Regions from separate parts of the Colwellia sp. BRX8-5 genome, predicted to be linked through region 2. Evidence: predicted binding sites of a transcription regulator. Region 2 holds the regulator's gene; each other region holds the start of a gene.

Region 1 (3,653 bases), on a different contig from region 2:
ACTAAAGTTAAACGTCATCTTCGTGCTAAGTGCATGATTTCGGCGGCTGACATTAAGTCAGTTAAAAAACTTTTACGTCACGGTTAATAGGAGAGATATAGAATGGCTAGAGTAAAACGTGGTGTACAAGCTCGTGCACGTCACAAGAAGGTTCTAAAGCAAGCTAAAGGTTATTACGGAGCACGTAGCCGTGTTTACCGTGTTGCTTATCAAGCAGTAACTAAAGCAGGTCAGTACGCTTACCGCGATCGTCGTCAACGTAAACGTCAATTCCGTCAGCTTTGGATCACTCGTATAAATGCAGCAGCTCGCATAAACGGTTTATCTTACAGTGTTTTCATTAATGGTCTTAAAAAGGCTGCTATTGAAATCGATCGTAAGATCCTAGCTGATATTGCAGTATACGACAAAGCAACATTCACATTCTTAGTTGAAAAAGCGAAAGCTGCTTTAGCTGCATAGAACTTGAAAAAGCTTTGAGATAAGGACGCCATTAGGCGTCCTTTTCTTTTTTTAATCATACTAACTTGTTCTTTAGCTCACTTTCTGCGTTTTAAAGTACTTACTAATAGTTATTAGCTCCGTTCTTTACTTTGGAAATTAAACTAAACACCTTGGTTATAATGTATTAAAATGTTTTTATTAATTATACCGAATACTATTTTATCTTTTGGGATAACGCGCAAAGATATTATTCGCTACAATTAATATTAACTTGATAATTAAGGTTTAAACCGATGAGTCTTGCAGATCAAATTTTAGCGGTAAATAATGATTTACCTATTCGTACCGATGCACCAGTTCACAGCGGTAAAGTGCGCAGTGTTTATTGGTTAACCGACGCGGATAGTAAGCGACTAATTCAAGAGAAAGGCTATGATGTTGCCGACGACACACCTTTAGCCATTATGGTTATTAGTGATCGTATTTCTGCTTTTGAATGTATCTGGCAAGGCGAAGGTGGTATGCAAGGTGTACCTGGAAAAGGTGCATCACTGAATGCTATATCAAATCATTGGTTTAAATTATTTAAAGATCAAGGTCTAGCCGATAGTCATATTCTTGATATTCCACATCCGTTTGTTTGGATCGTACAAAAAGCTAAACCTGTAATGATTGAAGCTATCTGTCGTCAGTATATTACCGGTTCTATGTGGCGTTCATACGTAAAAGGTGAACGTGATTTTTGTGGTATCGAATTAGCTGAAGGATTATTGAAAGATTCAAAGCTACCTGAACTTCTACAAACACCTTCAACAAAAGGTATTTTAGAAGGCATTCCGGGCGTTCCTGCGATTGATGATGTTAATATTACTCGCAAAAATATTGAAGATAATTTTGAAGCCTTTAATTTTAAAACGCCTGATGATATTACTTTATACGAAAAATTATTAACGGAAGGTTTTGACGTTATTTCTGATGCGTTGGCAAAGCTTGACCAAATCTTTGTAGATACTAAGTTTGAATTTGGCTATGTAAAAGACAAAGCTGGCAACGACAAGTTAATTTATATGGACGAAGTGGGTACGCCTGATTCTTCACGTATTTGGGATGGCGAGCAATATCGTGCCGGTAAAGTGGTTGAAAACTCGAAAGAAGGTTTCCGCCAATTACTTTTAGCACATTTCCCTGATGCTGATATTTTATTAAATAAAAATCGCATGGACGAGCGCTTAGCTTTAGCTCGTAACAATGAGTTACCGGCATCCGTGTTAATGGATGTGTCACAAACATACACAGCGATCGCTGAGAAAATTACCGGTCAAAAAATTGTTTTGTCTGCTAACCCTAAAGCTGAAATTATTGATATTTTACGCGAGCAGTATCAGCTAATCGATTAAGTCGTTATTGTATCTGCTTAAAAGCCCTACACCCGTAGGGTTTTTTTTTGTGCGTTATTTATCATCTCTAGCCTTTGCTAATACTAAACTTTTAATTTTGCCCTTTACACTTTTTCTTAAACATAGAATCTGACTAATGGTCATAATCTGTGCACCAATATGGTGTTTGGGTTGTGTTTGTGTGTAACATCTTGGTGCATTTGAGCGGTGTAATATTAATTATTATTTTTTAACTTATTGTTTTTTATTTGATTGTCTCTTTGGGCACAAATGGTGCTTAAATAAATTTATATAAACAATCTTAAATAATATGCACTAAAGGTGAACAAATGAAGTTGATAACCGCAATAATCAAACCTTTTAAACTCGATGATGTTCGTGAAGCACTCAGTGAGATAGGTCTAGAAGGATTAACGTTAAGCGAAGTTAATGGTTTTGGCCGACAAAAAGGTCATACCGAACTTTACCGTGGTGCAGAATATGTTGTCGATTTTTTACCAAAAATGAAACTTGAGCTCGCTGTTAAGGATGAAATGGTTGAGCGTGTTATCGACACTATTCTTGAAACAGCGCAAACAGGAAAAATAGGTGACGGTAAGATATTTGTCACTAACATCGAACATATTGTTAGGATCAGAACAGGTGAAAAAGATAATGAAGCTATTTAAACAGTTACACTCAAGCGTAACGATAAATAAAGTATTAACACTTTTTGTTTTACTTTTGTCCGCGGTCGCATTGCCAAGTTTTGCCAGCAATGACGAATTGAACGGGGCAAATACGGCGTGGATCCTCACATCAACTGCTCTAGTCCTAATGATGACCTTACCCGGACTCGCTTTATTTTACGGTGGATTAGTTCGACGTAAAAATATTCTTTCTATTCTTATGCAGTGTTTTTCAATTGCTGCTCTTTCTTCGATACTTTGGTTTGTGGTCGGTTATAGCTTAGCCTTTGGTGAAGGTAATGCGTGGATAGGTGATTTTAGCAAAGTACTTATGATGGGAATAACCAAAGAAACCCTTGTTGGTGATATTCCGGAAAGCTTGTTTGCTTTATTTCAAATGACGTTTGCGGTTATTACTCCTGCACTTATTATTGGCGCTTATGCAGAAAGAATGAAGTTTTCTGCAGTCTTAATCTTTAGTGGCTTATGGTTGCTTGCGGTTTATGCTCCGGTAACTCATTGGGTTTGGGGCGGCGGTTGGTTAGGCCAAATGGGCATTTATGATTTTGCCGGTGGTATTGTGGTGCATATTACCTGTGGTGTTGCCGCATTGGTTGCTGCTGTTGTTTTAGGTCCTCGATATGGTTTCCCTCGAACGCCTATGTTGCCACATAACTTAACTATGACTATTACGGGGGCAGGTTTGCTTTGGGTAGGTTGGTTTGGTTTCAATGGTGGTAGTGCCTTAGCTGCCAATGGTGACGCAGCAATGGCTATGTTAGTCACGCATTTATCCGCTTCAGCAGGTGCACTGACTTGGGCGGCTATTGAATGGAAAAAATTTGGTAAAGCGAGTGTCTTAGGTGCGGTAACGGGCATGGTTGCTGGTTTAGGGACAATAACACCTGCATCAGGTTTTGTTGGCCCAGGTGGCGCACTAGTTATAGGGATTTCTGCGGGTTTTATTTGTTTTTATTCAACGGTCTATATTAAACAAAAGTTAAAAATTGACGATTCTTTAGATGTTTTTCCCGTGCATGGTGTTGGGGGTATTTTAGGCACTTTATTAGCGGGTGTGTTTTCTTCTACAGAGCTAGGCGCTTTTAGTGGCTATGGTTATGCAGAGGGTATCACCACGATGTTA
Region 2 (3,653 bases):
AGGTTCATTAGTTATACGTGCTGATTTAGTACAAGTGCTGACTCAATCTGGCAGTGAAGAAAAAACCTATATCGCTAAAGGGAAGCCAGCAACCTTTAAACAAACCTTAGCCGATGGCACTCCTCTTAGCTTACAAGCAGACGAAATAAGATATGAGCCCGCAAATAATTTAGTGATAATTTCAGGAAATGCGTTATTACAGCAAGAAGGTAGTGAGGTTAGTGGCAGTAGAATTACTTACAATATTGCCACTCAGTATGTTAATGCTGAAAGTAAATCTAACGAACGCACTAAAACGATTTTTCAGCCGAAAGAAAAAATTAAAGCGACAACCACAGACGCGAAAACTCAGGAAAAAATTAATTTATGAGCACTAGCACCCTAATGGCAAAAGGCCTTGCCAAAGCCTATAAAGGCAGAAAAGTGGTTAAAAATGTCAGTATGCAAGTTTCAGCAGGACAAATAGTCGGTTTACTGGGCCCAAATGGTGCCGGAAAAACAACTTCTTTTTATATGATTGTGGGGTTAGTTGAAAGTGATAGTGGCGATATTATCTTAAATGACGAAAACCTGACGTTAGCGCCTATGCATGAGCGTGCGAGAAAAGGCATCGGATATTTACCACAAGAAGCCTCTATTTTTCGAAAACTCAGTGTTTACGACAATATTATGGCTATTTTACAAACACGAAAAGAATTATCAGATGCTGAACGCGAAGAAAAATTAGAACATCTTGTTGAAGAATTCAACATAGGTCATATCAAAGATAATTTAGGCATGAGCTTATCTGGTGGTGAACGCCGCCGAGTAGAAATTGCTCGCGCATTAGCTGCTGAACCAAAATTTATTTTATTAGATGAACCTTTTGCTGGTGTTGACCCAATTTCAGTAGGTGATATTAAAAAAATTATTCTACACTTAAAAGAACGTGGCATTGGTGTGTTGATCACTGATCACAATGTACGTGAAACTCTCGATGTATGTGAACATGCGTATATTGTTAGTCATGGTGAACTTATTGCAGAAGGTACTGCAGATCAAATTCTTGCAAATCAACACGTAAGAGATGTATACCTTGGTGAACAATTCACGCTATAGTAGTCAGTAAATGAATAGTATCTTCGTATGAAAAAAACGAAAATATCCCATTAAAAATAATAGGAAGTTAATGACCTAAATGCGCCCTACTCTACAACTCCGCATAGGACAACAATTAACCATGACGCCACAATTGCAGCAAGCAATCAAATTGCTGCAACTGTCTACGTTAGAGCTTCAACAAGAAATTCAGGAAGCCTTAGAAAGTAATCCATTATTAGAAATGGATGAGTCTTCAAATAATCCCGAAGATAAAAGTACTGACAACCTTGAAGAAGCTCACACTGCCGGTAATGGTGACGTTAAAGAAGCCCCTGCTTCTGATGGTAGCGAAGACGCTACGCCTACCATTGATGAAATCACCACCACTGAAGCCATGGACAAGAACGATATCCCTGAAGAATTAAACATGGATACCACTTGGGATGATAACTACACGGCCGGTGCAGCAAGTTCAAGCTCAGGCCCAGCTTCAGAAGATTATACTTACCAAGGCGAGACTCAAGACTCCATTCAAGATCATTTGCGCTGGCAAATGGAATTAAGCCCTTTTACCGAAACAGACCGCGCTATAGCGACAGCAATTATTGATGCTGTTGATGACGCCGGTTACTTAACGGTATCTAGTGAAGACATTTTAGAAAGTGTTGCCATTGAAGGAGTAGAGCTTGATGAAATTGAGGTGGTACTAAAACGTATTAACCTCTTTGATCCTGTCGGTGTCGCTGCTCGTTCTATTTCAGAATGTTTAATCATTCAACTTAATCAATTTGACCCCGCTACACCTTGGTTAGCAGAAAGTAAGTTAGTTTTGCGTGACCATATTAATCTGCTGGGTAGCCGAGACTATCGTACATTAATGCGTAAAACTCGACTGAAAGAAGAGCAACTGCGCGAAGTGGTGCGTCTTATTCAATCACTTGATCCTAGACCCGGCGATAGTGTGATGAAGAGTGACGATCAGTATGTTATTCCTGATGTGTCTGTTGAAAAGAAAAATGGCCGTTGGGTGGTCGAATTAAACCCTGATACTGCGCCAAAACTTTCGGTGAATCAGCAATATGCTTCGATGTCACGTTCGATGAAGTCGACAGCGGACACACAATTTATTCGCTCAAATTTACAAGAAGCTAAATGGTTTATTAAAAGCTTAGAAAGCCGTAATGATACCTTATTAAAAGTGTCAAACTGTATTGTGCAACGTCAAATTGGCTTTTTTGAACATGGTAATGAAGCCATGCGTCCAATGGTTTTAAATGATATTGCCGAAGCTGTCGATATGCATGAATCAACCATTTCACGAGTGACGACACAAAAGTACATGCATACGCCACGTGGAATTTTCGAACTGAAGTTTTTCTTCTCAAGCCATGTTGGCACCGAAAGCGGTGGCGAATGCTCATCAACAGCTATTCGTGCATTAATCAAAAAATTTGTTGCTGCCGAAATCCCAGCAAAACCACTTAGTGATAGTAAAATGGCTGATTTATTAGCCGATCAAGGGATAAATGTAGCTCGACGCACCATAGCAAAATATCGAGAGTCACTTTCTATTCCACCTTCTAACCAACGAAAAAGTTTACTTTAACGAAAAGATGAGGAATTAAGCTTATGCAAATTAATCTTTCTGGCCACCATGTTGACATTACCGAAGCTTTACGAGAAAACGTCACGACTAAGATGGCAAAATTAAGCCGACATTTTGATCATATCAATAATGTTCATGTTGTTCTCACCGTTGAAAAATCAAATCAAATTGCTGAAGCGACTGTTCACGTTAGTGGCTCTGATTTACATGCAAAAGCTGAAAATGCTGACATGTATGCCTCTATTGATAGTCTTGTTGTTAAGCTTGACCGGCAAATATTGAAGTACAAAGGTAAAACGAATCAGCATTAATGCTGTTTATCGCCTGTTCACTCACCAAAGAATCTAAGTAGTATAATGAAGTTGCAAGATATCCTTACCCTTGATTGCACCCTGTGTGCGATTAAGGGTACAAGCAAAAAAAAACTCCTTGAAATAATTAGCACAACTGCGGCAAAAAAATTCGACAATATTGATACTCATCAATTATTCGAAAGCTTAATGGCGCGTGAAAAGGTTGGCTCTACCGGCATAGGAAATGGCATTGCGATTCCTCATGGTCGATTAACCAACACGTCACAAGTTATTGCTGTATTGCTGACCAGTGAACAAGCCGTTGAATTTGATGCGATAGACAACCGTGCTGTCGATATTATTATTGCGTTATTTGTCCCCGAAGAAAACTGCCAACAACATTTAGATACCTTACAAAGTATTGCGCAAATATTTAGTACTAAACAGTTCGCAAAGCAAGTAAGAAAATGCCAAAATTCGCAAGAGCTTTTTACTTTAATAAAGCATGCTAAACGTTAATAAAATCTAATAATAATCCAGGAAAACTCAAATGAAACTCTTGATAGTCAGTGGTCGCTCAGGGTCAGGTAAAAGTGTCGCCTTACGTGTACTCGAAGATTTAGGCTACTACTGTGTCGATAATATTCCGGTGAATTTATTGCCTGCATTAGCGC
Region 3 (3,653 bases), on a different contig from region 2:
TAATGTTCCAGACTCAGTTAACGCTAGTTGCCGTGTAGTGCGTTGTAATAGCTTTATGCCTAAAGCATCTTCTAATCGGCTAATTTGGCGACTTACCGCTGAAGGTGTTACCCCAAGTTTTATTGCCGCTTTACTAAAGTTGCCCTGCTCAACGACAGTTACCAAAATAGCCATATCAGATAATAAAGGGATTAGTTTATTTGTGTCCATCAAGCACAAGTCCTTTTACAAATAGGTGTATTGTTTTAAATTTCTCATAGATTAACATAGCTGCACAGTAACAAGTGAGTTGTTATGAGACTATTTTAAATGATGAGAGAGAAATATGGAGTTGTTAATAAGTACTTACATGACAGAAATTATTGCGGTAAGCACCATCGCTATTTTTATGGCTATGTTGCCTGGTGCTGATTTTGTCATGGTGACTCGCACGAGTATCTATAATGGCCGTTTATCGGGGTTATATATGAGTTTAGGTATGTGTTTATCAGTTTGTATACATGCTAGCTATTCGATTGCAGGATTAGCGGTTGTGATTGCAAACTCCGCCTGGTTATTTGCGACAATCAAATATTTAGGAGCGGCTTACCTTATTTATATTGCCTGGCAGTTATTAACAACACGTGATCTGTTAAATAATGATCACAACAATCAAACAGCAGCAATGTCGCCTTTTAACGCGATGCGTCGAGGCTTTACCTGCAACATCTTAAATCCGAAAACATCTATCTTCTTCTTAAGTATTTTTACGCAAGTTGTTTCTGTAGATACTCCGCTAATAATGCAAGTAAGTTATGGGATAATTATTATGTTGGCTCATTTTATTTGGTACAGCGGTGTGGCGTTATTGTTATCACACCCTAATATAATGCCTCGTTTCAATCGTCACAAACACAAAATAGATAAAGTCGCAGGATTCATATTGATGATAATTGCTATAAAGCTCATTTTAATGAACGCTGTTTAAGTAAAAATTTCTCAGGCGTTTATTTAGGTCTGCCAACTTATATCAGCTTTTCAGTGATTTACCCTCGCAGTAATTTCGCTGGCAACCATAGGTTTGGTCATGCCGTAATCTTGAGCTAAATTACATCGCCTTTCTATAAGAGCTGCGCGATGTTCTATCGTTTCTTTGGCCTCACTTTACGTTTGAATGATTTAGCTAAGCCATCATCGTGATGAACTTTTTTATTGCTAAATGAAGCTTAATGACTGTTATTTTAAATAATACAATGAATTCAACTGGTTGATGAGATGGGTGTGTCAGATTTATTTACATATTTACTCTAATGTTATTTTTTGTTTTATATAACCAATTGAAATATATCCTATTTAATTTGTTGGCCTGTTATTTGCTTTGCTGGGGTATGATTATTGTTTTAATAATTATCTCCCAGATTTAATTGAAATAAATTTAAAGGCACAAAAAATGAAAATGAATTTTTTACCATTAGTACTATTAACAACTGCTCTTACTTTACTTACGACTACCGCCAGCGCAAGTTTAATTCTTGGCACAGGAACTGAGGCATTAGTGGGTGGTGATTTAACTGATCCAGAGAATGACGGTCTTGCTAATTCGAATGTAAACTATAATGCAATGTTTCGTTCTAGTATAGAACCTGCCTTTGGCAATGGAGAGAGTGCATTTAATGTATTTGATAACATTTTATCATCTGGTAACGCCAAGTGGTGTTGCGATGGTGGTAATGTATGGGTAGAAGCTGATTTTGGTACAAATCGTTACATTCTTGATAAATTCACACTTTCTTCTGCAAATGATGTTCCTAACAGAGATTCCGATCAGTGGAGTATCTTAGGCTCAAATGACGGAATCAACTATACGTCTATTTATTCTTATGACGTAGCAGGAAGCTCTATTTGGGGGGCAACACGCTTTGAAGTTATTCAGTTTTCAAATGCTGATGATTATAACGTTAATACGGCATATAGTATTTTCCGTTACCAATCAACTTCGGTTGTAAGCGGCAATAATCACCAATTAGGTGAAATTGAGTTTTTTGGTACTGCTGCTGTTAATGATTCTGCTGTTAATGTTCCTGAACCAACTACCCTGGCAATTTTTGCGTTAGGTCTAATTGGCTTAGCGTCGCGTCGCTTTAAGAGCTAACTATAATAGTGTAAACGTTCTTAGTTATATAAAAACATCAATTGTAATGATTGGTGTTTTTTTGCTTTTGTAGGTTCAGTTAAGTTTGTTCTAACTTAACTAATGTCTTTTTATTATTACAATTATAGTTACTGATAACTATTTACACTTTGCAGGCGTTCTTTTTGTGTAATATTTTATATTAAGCAAATTGGCTTATTAAACCTCTCAAGTTTGATTTAAGTCATTAATAGCATTACATTGATTATACATGGCTAAAAAATAAACATATTTATGGATTAAATGTGGCTGAATCTTTGATATCAGAACTGAAAAGGCGAAATGTTTTCAAGGTTGGGATTGCCTACCTTGTACTTGCTTGGGTTGTTGTTCAAATCACGTCAATTGCTGTTCCGGCATTACACTTGCCTAATTGGATAAATACTGCGGTATTTTTTTTTGGTCTTATTGGTTTTCCTTTTGCCCTTTTTTTTGCTTGGGCGTTTGAAATAACTCCCGACGGTATCAAGCTTGAATCCGCCATATCATCTGGAGATTCTACTGCTGCTCTTACGGGTCGTAAATTAGATTTTATCATTATTGGCCTTATGGCAATTGCCTTGATTTACTTTATTTATGAGAGTCGTTTTCAATCACCAACGGCTTTAGTCTTGCCAACAGAACAAGCTGAAGTTATTGCCCAAGTTTCCATCAAAGTTAATGCAAATAATCCATTAATATCAGAGCCAAAGGGTACCTCGATTGCTGTACTTCCTTTTGTAAATATGTCTTCTGATAAAGAACAAGAATACTTTTCAGATGGTATTTCAGAAGAAATATTAAATGTATTAGCAAAAATACCGAAACTACAAGTAACCTCTCGTTCATCGGCGTTTGCCTATAAAGATACTAAGATTAATATTTCGGAAGTTGCTAAAATTTTGGGTGTAAAAAACGTACTCGAAGGCAGTGTGAGAAAGTCGGGTGTAAGAGTGCGTATAACCGCTCAGCTCATCAATGCTGAAACAGATAAACACTTGTGGTCTGAGTCATATGATCGCGAGCTTGATGACATCTTTCAAGTACAAGATGAAATATCAGCAGAAATTGTCGATGCACTGAAGGAAACCTTAGGCATATCATTAGTTAAGACAGTATCTTCTGCGCAAACTATCAACCCTAAAGCTTATGATTTATATCTGCAAGGTCTAAGGGGACTTCATACCTATACCTTTGAAAGTTTAGATAATGCCGCTGCTGCTCTTGAGTTAGCAACAGATATTGCCCCCGAATTTTTGATGGCGCGCATTAAGCTGGCAGAAACATATGCTCGTCAAATTATTACGGGTAGTCGCTTTGATTGGCTAATACTTGATAAGGCAGAAGCGCTAATTAAAGAAGTACTTAGCATTAATCCAAACTCTGCTGAAGCTTATTTTGTTCGGTCATTAATTATAAAAACAGATCGTAAGTTACGTAATCAGTATGCAAAAGAAGCTTATCGGCTAAATCCTAATAATGTCGACATTATCATAAGGCATGC
Region 4 (3,653 bases), on a different contig from region 2:
CTATTTAGAGTAAGTACACGCTTACAATCGGGTTTAGTTGAAATAGCACTGGCTAAGTTTATTGCCGATAAAACAAACTGGCGAGCTATGTTAAAAGGTGCGGGTGAAATGGTTGATTTAAAAGCGAAAGCACAAGCATTACTACCTGAAATTGCAGCACAGTTAGACGATATTAAATTACGCTTTGGTGCAGACGCCGTTGAATTACTTGACGAACCAGTAGTCAATTTGAACTTTCCTGTTGAACAGTACTTAGAAAAGATCGGCTCTTTTAACTTTGATAAAACCCCCCAAGTTTCAGGATTATTACAAGGGATAAAAGGCCAATATCTTATTTTTGATAAGGGGGTTATTAATATTAGAAAATTTGGCTCTTACCAAGTTGCCTTAACCGTTGAAGACTAATTAGACTTTTTCTGAAAATAAGTCACTTATTATTAATATAGTGTCTATACTTGAGTAAAATTTAGGTCATTGCTAATACCTTGTATATTATTGAAAAACTGAGCCATCAGCGGGTGTTAGCTTTCAATTTATTTGCTGAGTGTTTTATTTTTATATAAAAACAACCCTATATTTCTTGTTAGGATTTTTGTTATGAATGCTGTTGAATACGCCGAACAGGCGAGTGAAATATTTGTATTGTCGGATTCTTTTATCCGCATTAAAGAGTTAATTGATAACGAATCATCAACTATTGATGATATAGCGGATGTCATTTTACTTGATCCCGCCTTGTCAGCGACTATTTTAAAGCTCTCAAATAGCTCTTTTTTTAACTATCCTGGTAAAATAGACACTATTTCTAAAGCGGTTTTAATCTTGGGTATTACCGAAGTTTACAACTTAGTTATTGCTTATTTTACCACTGATGCCTTTAGAAAACTAAAAGCCAGTCCCGAATATTTAGATGACTTTTGGGAGCGTAGTGTTGACTGTGCATTAACGGTTAAATTTTTAGGCACTAAACTAAACGTACCTAATGCGGAACGATTATTTATTTTAGGTTTGCTGCATAATTTAGGCGAATTAGTCATACATCAATTTATGCCTGAAAAAGTAGAACAATGTAAGCATATTAATTCAGATGAATTGCCTTGGACTAAACAACTACAAACACTGGGTTTTTCCTACGCTGACATTACCGCTGAATTATTAAAACAATGGCAACTTCCTTACAGCTTGATTGAACCTATACGTTATCAAGATGAAGAGGAGTTTCAACATAGTACCGACGAAACTAAGTTACTTTATATTGCTAAACGAATAATGACACTGAACCACCAATGCAAAAGTCATTGCCAAGCCGATGTCATTAGTGATGAAAAACTCGATGCGTTATCAGTGCAACAAGAGCTGTTGCGTGATGCCAGCGACTTCTGTGATATGGAACGTTTAAGTATCCTTGCTGTACTTAACCCAAGTGCCTCTATGCTTTATTAACCGCTATATCTTTTGATATAATAACTGTGGGTGAGGGCAGTGATCTATTTAGCAATAGCTTTTCTTTGCTGAGCTAACCTCATCTCAATTTTTATTGCACTTACCTTGTCTGCGCAGCTAATACACTCATTAATCATGAGTTGTCACCGAGTAATAAACCTCTCAGATAGCAGAACTGTCTTTGCCATCCTTGCTAATTAACCTTTCCTTGCCTAACACCGCTAATAGTTTTATTTAACAAACGGGACTTCCTTGCATGCTAATTAAATCATGCACCAATTACTGTCATTGATAAAATTTCATGCACCAACGAAGTGCTTTTAAATAGCCTTTTTTTTATTGTTAATCTTAACCTTATGAATATTAAGTATTTTAGTCTTTGGCATAACATTTGTATTGTTATGTACAAATCATAAATAAGGCTAAACATAATGAAAATGGTTAACGCAATAATAAAACCTTTCAAACTGGATGATGTCAGAGAAGCAATTTCTGAAATTGGTGTTGAAGGACTAACCGTCAGTGAAGTAAAAGGTTTTGGACGACAAAAAGGTCATACCGAACTGTATCGTGGTGCTGAGTATCAAGTGGACTTTTTACCGAAAGTGAAACTTGAAATTGCTGTCAATGATGATGTTGTTGAACGCTTAGTCAAAGCAATTACCGAGTCGGCGCACACAGGTAAAATTGGCGATGGTAAAATATTTGTCTATGACTTACAGCAAGCTGTACGTATTCGTACTGGTGAGCAAGATGTTGAAGCTATTTAAGGGGTAAATCATGGAACAAAATATTTTTCAATTACAGTATGCAATGGACACTTTCTATTTCTTGATATGTGGTGCTCTTGTTATGTGGATGGCCGCGGGTTTCTCTATGTTAGAAGCCGGTTTAGTGCGTGCAAAAAATACCACAGAAATTTTGACTAAAAACGTCGCGCTTTATGCTATTGCTTGCATGATGTATTTGGCCTGCGGTTACGAAATTATGTACGGTGGTGGTTTCTTCTTATCTGGCATCGAAACAATCGATGCTGATGCGGTATTAAAAGAATTTTCTGGCCGTGAAGATGGTTTTAATGGCGGAGCTATATACTCCAAAGCGTCTGATTTCTTCTTTCAAGTGGTCTTTGTTGCAACAGCGATGTCGATTGTTTCTGGTGCCGTCGCTGAACGCATGAAATTATGGGCATTCCTTATTTTTACCGTTGTGTTAACTGCCGTTATTTATCCACTTGAAGGTAGCTGGACTTGGGGCGGTAATGCTGTCTTTGGTTTGTACACCCTAGGTGACTTAGGCTTTTCTGATTTTGCTGGCTCGGGTATTGTCCACATGGCAGGTGCATCAGCAGCATTAGCGGGTGTCTTGTTACTTGGCGCACGTAAGGGTAAATATGGAGCAGATGGTCGTATTAATGCCATTCCAGGTGCTAACTTACCTATGGCGACATTAGGCACATTTATTTTATGGATGGGTTGGTTTGGCTTTAACGGTGGTTCAGTTTTAAAGCTTGCCGATATCAACAGTTCACATTCAGTTGCTATGGTCTTTTTAAATACCAATGCAGCGGCCGCTGGTGGCGCTATCGCCGCGTTAATTTTTGCGAAATTACTATTTAAAAAAGCAGATTTAACCATGACATTAAACGGGGCATTAGCGGGATTAGTCGCTATTACTGCTGAGCCTTCAACACCCACGGCATTGCAAGCAACCTTGTTTGGTATGGTCGCTGGTGTCATCGTTGTCTTGTCAGTGGTTGGTTTAGATAAACTGAAAATAGATGATCCAGTCGGTGCTATCTCAGTACATGGTGTCGTTGGTTTGTTTGGTTTACTGCTTGTTCCTCTTACTAACCCTGCTTCAAGCTTTAGTGGACAATTAATCGGTGCAGCAACCATCTTTGTCTGGGTATTTAGTGCAAGTTTTGTGGTCTGGTATGTACTTAAGAAAGTTATGGGTATTCGTGTAACTGAAGAAGAAGAGTATCAAGGTATGGATAAATCAGATTGTGGTATGGAAGCTTACCCTGAGTTTACTTAATACCAACTAGTGTTATCTATATTAACAAGATAAATCATAAAACAGCCTCAGGGCTGTTTTTTTATGTACAAGATAAAGGCTAATACTTTTAGCTGCACAGAAATTATCAGTACTTGTGCTGCTACTAATAAAGGTGCGTTGGCGTAGCTGTAAAAAGCAACACGGTTTTA

The links. Region 2 encodes sigma-54, which starts transcription at its own class of promoters, with help from an activator protein. Its sites were predicted from a motif close to GTTGGCACGNNNNTNGNNT; they were not measured.
Region 1: a site for sigma-54 is predicted at 2,102-2,120, ahead of H4J62_RS12520 (P-II family nitrogen regulator). Genes of this name have one in related genera too.
Region 3: a site for sigma-54 is predicted at 1,340-1,358, ahead of H4J62_RS02265 (PEP-CTERM sorting domain-containing protein). Genes of this name have one in related genera too.
Region 4: a site for sigma-54 is predicted at 1,822-1,840, ahead of H4J62_RS03215 (P-II family nitrogen regulator). Genes of this name have one in related genera too.

What each region holds. Positions count from the first base shown of each region.
Region 1 is NZ_JACGVR010000017.1:69,412-73,064, reverse strand. It holds gene rpmI (50S ribosomal protein L35) at 1-87, shown strand, start outside; gene rplT (50S ribosomal protein L20) at 103-462, shown strand; gene H4J62_RS12525 (phosphoribosylaminoimidazolesuccinocarboxamide synthase) at 738-1,841, shown strand; gene H4J62_RS12520 (P-II family nitrogen regulator) at 2,171-2,509, shown strand; gene H4J62_RS12515 (ammonium transporter) at 2,496-3,653, shown strand, end outside.
Region 2 is NZ_JACGVR010000007.1:165,075-168,727, reverse strand. It holds gene lptA (lipopolysaccharide transport periplasmic protein LptA) at 1-370, shown strand, start outside; gene lptB (LPS export ABC transporter ATP-binding protein) at 367-1,098, shown strand; gene H4J62_RS07555 (RNA polymerase factor sigma-54) at 1,178-2,686, shown strand; gene hpf (ribosome hibernation promoting factor) at 2,710-2,997, shown strand; gene ptsN (PTS IIA-like nitrogen regulatory protein PtsN) at 3,043-3,498, shown strand; gene rapZ (RNase adapter RapZ) at 3,530-3,653, shown strand, end outside.
Region 3 is NZ_JACGVR010000002.1:166,220-169,872, reverse strand. It holds gene H4J62_RS02275 (LysR family transcriptional regulator) at 1-210, opposite strand, end outside; gene H4J62_RS02270 (LysE family translocator) at 326-967, shown strand; gene H4J62_RS02265 (PEP-CTERM sorting domain-containing protein) at 1,430-2,131, shown strand; gene H4J62_RS02260 (hypothetical protein) at 2,416-3,653, shown strand, end outside.
Region 4 is NZ_JACGVR010000003.1:89,308-92,960, forward strand. It holds gene H4J62_RS03205 (DUF2797 domain-containing protein) at 1-405, shown strand, start outside; gene H4J62_RS03210 (HDOD domain-containing protein) at 598-1,443, shown strand; gene H4J62_RS03215 (P-II family nitrogen regulator) at 1,875-2,213, shown strand; gene H4J62_RS03220 (ammonium transporter) at 2,224-3,483, shown strand.